DNA from 3 places in the Oceanobacillus sp. FSL W7-1309 genome. Region 3 is predicted to be linked to each of the others. Evidence: predicted binding sites of a transcription regulator. Region 3 holds the regulator's gene; each other region holds the start of a gene.
The links. The regulator Rex, encoded in region 3, represses fermentation and respiration genes when NADH is low (regulators of the CRP and FNR family bind a similar motif). The targets are predictions, from matches to a motif close to TTGTGAAATATTTCACAA.

Region 1 (2,275 bases), on a different contig from region 3:
CAAGCTCTAATGTCGAACCATCAACTGGTAGGGTCTCCTCAAATAGTTTTTCATATTCGGGAACAGTTACTTCCATTCTTGAATCAAATAAATGTTTATGATCATTGATGTGAAGATGCTCACGATAATCGGACTGTAGAATCCCAGTAAAAAATTCTCCAACAGCGCCTGAACCATAGCTGTATAAACCAACCCTTGATCCGGCTTCTAATCCCTCGTTAAGTTCAAGAAGCGATAACAAGCTTAAGTATAAAGATCCCGTGTAGATGTTTCCAACGTTTCGATTATATTGCGTACTTACTTGATAATTCGCAACCAATCTTTCGTTGTCTTCCTCTGTACCTTCATCTAAAATCGTACGTAACGCCTTTAATCCCATCTTTGTATATGGCAAGTGGTAACAAATTGCCTCAAAATCTTTCAATTCAAGACCTGACTTTTCTTTATACTGCTCCCAAACCTTCGAAAAGAAGTATATGTATTGCTCATTGGAAAACTTTCCATCAACAAACGCTTTGTCAGAGTAAATCGGTCTCCAGAAATCCATAATGTCATTTGTGAAATAAGCACTATGCTCTTCAAGGACCATGATTCTTGGATTTGCACTAATCACCATCGCAACTGCACCTGCACCTTGTGTGGATTCACCGGGGGTATTTAGACCGTACCTCGCGATATCAGAACCTATTACCAATACCTTGCTTTCCGGATTTAATGCAATATGCCCTTTTGCCAATTGAATTCCAGCAGTTGCACCGTAGCATGCCTGCTTCATTTCAACAGTACGTGCATGGGGATTTAACCCAAGTAAATTATGTACATAGACCCCTGCAGACTTCGAGTTATCAATACCTGATTCGGTACCAAAAATAACAAAATCAATTTTCTCTTTATCTGCCTCGTTTAAAATCCCAAGTGCAGCGTTCGCAGCCAATGTAACCGGGTCTTGTGTAATTGGCGGAATCGCCATTTTTTCCTGTCCAATTCCAACGGTGAACTTTTCCGGCTCTATGTCTCTTGCAACAGCTAATTTGTTCATATCTACATATAAATGCGGTGTATAAAAACCTATCTTATCAATCCCTATATTCAATGCCCTGCTCCTTTACAACTACCAAAATTTTATACTGTACTGTTTCGTGTAATAGTGCACAACTATTATTTTTTAAATTAAACAACAGTTAAATGATAATATAATGTATTACGAAAAACAACTCATTTGAAGTTAGATGGAAAGGTTTTCTAAACTACCGGATTAGCTAATTTGTCTGTATGATTGATTATCTATCAGCGCTCACGATGACTCATAATTTCAATCTCTTGTAGGGCCTGTGTTGCTAATTGATCAGCCTCACGGTTCATTTTCCGGGACACATCTTTATAAGTTGGGGCAATTCCAAGCTGTTCTAACTTTTGTTCAATCCGATTAATCCATGCTGCTAGCTCCTTTTCATAGCATGGCCATTCCCCATCCAACTGATGAATGACAACCTTTGAATCTCCAACAAATGTTACTGGTAAGTGGTGCACACCTAATAGCTCTAATTCAGTTAATCCTAAATGAAGCGCCGCATATTCTGCTTCATTATTATTTATAAGGTCTTCCACTAAAGCATTTTTTCTTATCCGATAGGCCTTTTCATTTTGCTCATAGTAAATGACACAGCCAAGACCTGCTTTATCTGTCTTCAAGTCAAATCCACCATCAAAATAGACAGTTATATCATGCGGTTCCGTTTTAATTTCTTCCATGTATTTCTTTAATTGCTTATAGGTCCAGCTTCTATCATTGCTATCAATAAATGTTAATTGCTTGATTCTTCCAGTTTTCTCCATGTCTTCAGCAATGATGACGGCTTGTCCAGCTTGCATCATATCTGAGCTAAGCATCGTCTCTAATCCCTTTTTTGTACGATATGTTAATTCCATTCTCATTTGCATAGATAACCCCCCCTTTTTACTTGGATATAAAACAAAATAAATGTCATAAAATCTGAATAAAACACATTTAATGAATGAACCTCTCATTCATATTATTTTATATTGTATCCTAAAATGCACATATCTTAGCAACACCACAAATTTGTTTTAATAATAACAAAAATGTATTTAATAAAACAATTCAATTGACAAAACTATAAAATTTATGCAAAATGGACTTAACAACTGAATATTCGTTATTTTCTTATCCAGAGAGGTGGAGGGATTTGGCCCTACGATACCTCGGCAACAGGCTTTTTTAAGTACTGTGCTAATTCCAACAAGCATTAATGCT
Region 2 (2,275 bases), on a different contig from region 3:
TTTGGAATTGCAAGCAATTGTCTAGGATCTTCATTAGGTAATACGACATTTCGAAGCGCCATTATTGATACACCTCCACGGTTGTATACATCATATGGTGACCAATACCACAGTACTCATTACAGAGTAAGGTAAATTCAGCTGCTTGATTCATTTCAACCTCCATACTACTGATATAACCAGGTTCAACCATCATATTTACATTTGTCCCAGCAATATTAAAACCATGAATTACATCCTTTGTTACAACTTGAAATAGTACAGTTGCACCTTTAGGGATTTCAATATGATTTATTGCATTGCCATCTGCATCAACACCAAAGTCATAATGGAATGCACTTGCAACGACATTGACAATATATCGGTCTTCATCCACTTTTGTCAGCCCTAAATTTTCAGGCTTAAAAGCTTCATGGGCCTCTACATTTTGAGGGTCAATTGTCACACCATGGCTTTGAGGGTGAGTGCCAAGATAAAAAGCTCCGTAACCAAGAATAACCAAAAATAGTACTAATGCTCCGATACCAAATGTAAGCCATATTTTTTCAAACTTATGAAAATGCATCTTTTCTCACTCCTTTTTAATCACCTTTCTTATCTTGAAAGGAAAATTGCAAAAACAACAGTCCAACTAATGACAATAAATAAACCTAAGGCTCCCACCGATAATAATGTACCTTTTAAATTTGGCTCTTTCTCATGATTCGTGTAAGTTTTCCCATTCTGTTTCACTGCATATCATCCTCCCATCATGTTATCGGTTACTTATATTTTCATCATACACAAAGTGGAAACATAAATTAGTGAAATAATTAACGTTTCACAATTTGTTCAATTACGCTAGTAACTATATATCTTAGGACTTTACTAACTTTTAAGTATAAAAAGTATGTGAAATAAGTATGAATAAATACCTATTTATCTTGACAATAAACTGGACTACTGTATGGTTTTTTAGATTAGAAGAAATACGAAGAAGTAAACTATCCGCCCGTTCGCTCTATAAGGGCACTTTAAATAATAAAGACTAAAGCGACCACTCCAAGTGATCGCCAACCGCTAAATTTAAGTGCAATTATAAAGTTGGACATAGTAGAAATATGTGCTAACCTATGGTTGCACGTCCTAAAGTTAGGAGGAGTGGTAATGAATGATGATCGTATTGAACGAGAGATCTTTATTAATGCATCTGTTCAAACGGTATGGGAGTTGATAAGCCAACCAGCATGGTGGGTGGGTGATGCACCAGGACCAGACAGGGTACAAGTAGACGGGTCACATATTGTAGCGGATACGAAGTATGGTAAATTCACGGTATTAATTGAACAAGAAGATTCACCTAACTACCTTTCATGTCGGTGGGCAAGTTCATTTCCCGGTGAGGAGCCAGGAGAAGATAACTCTACACTCGTTGAGTTTATGCTGAAAGAAAAGGATGGGGGTACTTGGCTTAGTGTAGTAGAAAGTGGATTTTCCAGCCTTGCCGTTTCTGAGGAAGAAAAACATAAATTTTTTAAAGAAAATGTAAAGGGATGGATTTATCAATTGGAAACGGTGCGAAAACTTGCTGAGCAGTAATATGCCATCTGCAGACAATAAAAATTTTGAAAAGGTTCTAATTGCGTTAGCAGACCCAACTCGTCGTGAGCTGCTTGACCACATTGCAATTATAGGACAAGTAACAGCAACAACATTGGCGACTAAGGTAACTGTATCTCGTCAAGCGGTTGTTAAACACCTCAGTTATGGATAATGCTGGATTAGTTACCTCCAAACGTGTTGGGCGGGAAGTTCGATACAAAGTGTGTCCAGAACAACTATCGAGTGAAGCGGATTGGGATAGAAAATTAGAATGGATTAAACGTGTAGCAGAAACAAACAATAATTCCGACTGACATAACCCATATAATCTTCGATACAACAATGGATAAACCTGAAAAATACAGCAGTGGACGACCTACCTGATGCAAGATTATGTAACTCTTGTGATTCCTCCCTCAAGAATAGTTCAGATGTAACTATAAAACATAAAGTACATTCTAACAGGAAAGAGGTATATACCTCAAAAAAAGCTTGGATCGAAATGTTTGAAGCAATGAAAGATGTAGAAGTGTTAGTTAAAGAGACTTATGAGGAATTGATTTTAAATGATGAAAGGAGAAATTAAAATGATAACACTGAATCATATACCGGTTATAAAATCAGAAATGCTTATTCGCAGACCGGTTGAAGAAGTATTTGAAGCTTTTATCAATCCGGAAATAACTACAAAATT
Region 3 (2,275 bases):
TAAATCAAATAATTCCATATCTAATGTATACACAGATAATTGATCGATTGTCGTACGTGTTGAGTCATATAAAGGAGATTCACTATGTATGGTTTCCATGTAAGCATCCAAGTCATTTTCTGTTAATGCTTCTAAGTTTGCTTCAAGTACTGCAAATAATGCCTCATCTTCTGGAACTACATTTTCTTCTGCTTCTTCAGACCCGTTTTTCTCGTTTGCTTCCGCATCATTTGTTTCTTCAGTTGCTTCAGCATCGTTAGTCCCTTCACTCTCATTGTCACTTTCATTTGAACATGCAACAATGAACAAACTAATAAATAAAACAAACATAATACCTAAAACCTTTTTCACGTTCACGAATAAATTCCTCCTCTTTCTCAATATATTCCCAATACAGATTAACGTAATAATCAGTAAATGGATAGATGTCTTAAGAACCAATAATTTTCAGAAAAATATTAGTTCCATTTATCTAGTTAATATTTATCAGCTTGTTTCCAGTGGTTGTTTAAAACGGAGATTTTATGGAATTGATGCAAATAAATTATGGTATTTACCAATATAAGGACATCCAAATCCAACCATAAAAAAACAAGGCTTTTGACCTAATATCAATAGCCTTGTAAATAAACAAAAATTTACAATGAGTAATATCTACTCTGGATTATCTAACGAATAATGCTTTAGGAAATAGACAAGGGCCTGCAATTCAACAGCAAGATCAATATGGTGGACCCGAATATGCTTCGGTACACTAATCCTTGCAGGAGTAAAGTTAAGAATCCCTGAAATCCCTTTTTCTACAAGCTTATCGGCGATCACTTGTGCTTCAACAGCTGGAACAGTTAGGATAGCGACTTTAATGTCTTCTAACTTTTCCTCTAAATCACGAATATCATAAACGGGTACCCCGCCAATATCCGTGCCAACCTTTTCTGTATCTGCATCAAATGCCGTAGTAATCCGGATATTATTGTTCTTCATAAAGTTATAATGAAGGAAGGCTGTACCTAAGTTCCCAACTCCGATTAATGCAACCTCTGTAACCTCATGCTGATCCAACGTACTTCGGAAAAATCCTAATAAATACTCTACATTATAGCCGTATCCCTTTTTTCCCAATGCGCCAAAATAAGAAAAGTCTCTTCGAATTGTTGCAGAATCCACTTTTACTGCATCACTCAGCTCCTTTGAGGAAACTCGCTTCTTCCCTTGCTGATTTAAATTGTTAAGAAAACGATAATATAAAGGCAGCCGCTTGGCAGTAGCTTGTGGAATTTTATTCTGTTCCATCAATCTTCCTCTTTTCAATCCAATAGTTGTATATGATAAGTTCTTTCCTTCTATTTTAACAGAAAACGTCAAATAAGTCGTGATATTTTTCACAATTCAGTTGCCTCGTTAAATAACTATAAGATACACTGTACATGATGGGGTGAAAAAGATGATATTAATGCAACTAAACGGAATTTCCAAATCCTTCGGTGCTGAAGAGATTTTATCAAATATTAAAATTGAAATTAAAGATAAAGACCGTATAGCTATTGTCGGCAGAAACGGTGCAGGTAAGTCAACATTACTTAAAATTATGGCACAAGAATTATCGTATGATGAAGGGGAATTTTTTCAACCGAAGGATCTTACATTCGGTTATTTATCCCAGCATATGACGTTAGAATCAGGGAAAACCATTTGGGATGAAATGCTAGAGGTATTTTCCCATTTAAAATCATTGGAAAAGCAACTTCGAGCATTAGAGAAAGAGATGGAGAAAGCCAGCGAATTATCTGGAGAAGAATATGACAAAGTCCTTAAAGAATATGACAAACTTCAACTAGCATATCAGACTGATGGGGGCTATACGTATGAATCTGATATTAGAGCTGTACTTAGTGGGTTAAATTTTGAGTCCTTTGATTATGATACTCCAATCGCAGAACTTAGTGGTGGACAAAAAACACGACTTGCCCTGGGTAAATTGCTGCTTCAAAAACCACAGTTGCTTATTCTTGATGAACCGACCAACCATCTTGATATTGATACATTGTCATGGTTGGAAAACTATCTCGTTAGTTATCCAGGCGCCATTGTCATCGTTTCACACGATCGGTACTTTCTTGATAAAACAGTTTCCATTGTATATGAAATTTCACGGCATAAAACGCGAAAATACCATGGTTCGTACAGCAAGTATTTGGAGCAAAAAGCACTAAATTATGAACAGGAATTAAAGGAATTTGAAAAGCAGCAAACTGAAATTAAAAAAATGGAAGAC

Region 1: a site for Rex is predicted at 1,138-1,155, ahead of NST46_RS18515 (hydroxymethylglutaryl-CoA synthase). Genes of this name have one in related genera too.
Region 2: a site for Rex is predicted at 802-819, ahead of NST46_RS16165 (cytochrome c oxidase subunit 2A). Genes of this name have one in related genera too.

What each region holds. Positions count from the first base shown of each region.
Region 1 covers NZ_JBBOBX010000002.1:1,178,348-1,180,622, forward strand. Annotated here, with positions in the region: gene NST46_RS18515 (hydroxymethylglutaryl-CoA synthase) at 1-1,093, opposite strand, end outside; gene NST46_RS18520 (reverse transcriptase-like protein) at 1,288-1,941, opposite strand; SAM riboswitch class I at 2,183-2,275, shown strand, end outside.
Region 2 covers NZ_JBBOBX010000002.1:707,347-709,621, forward strand. Annotated here, with positions in the region: gene NST46_RS16155 (b(o/a)3-type cytochrome-c oxidase subunit 1) at 1-62, opposite strand, end outside; gene NST46_RS16160 (cytochrome B5) at 62-565, opposite strand; gene NST46_RS16165 (cytochrome c oxidase subunit 2A) at 595-732, opposite strand; gene NST46_RS16170 (SRPBCC domain-containing protein) at 1,147-1,578, shown strand; gene NST46_RS16175 (helix-turn-helix domain-containing protein) at 1,565-1,753, shown strand; gene NST46_RS16180 (hypothetical protein) at 1,746-1,895, shown strand; gene NST46_RS16185 (SRPBCC family protein) at 2,169-2,275, shown strand, end outside.
Region 3 covers NZ_JBBOBX010000001.1:2,248,412-2,250,686, reverse strand. Annotated here, with positions in the region: gene NST46_RS10800 (hypothetical protein) at 1-357, opposite strand, end outside; gene NST46_RS10795 (redox-sensing transcriptional repressor Rex) at 655-1,293, opposite strand; gene NST46_RS10790 (ABC-F family ATP-binding cassette domain-containing protein) at 1,445-2,275, shown strand, end outside.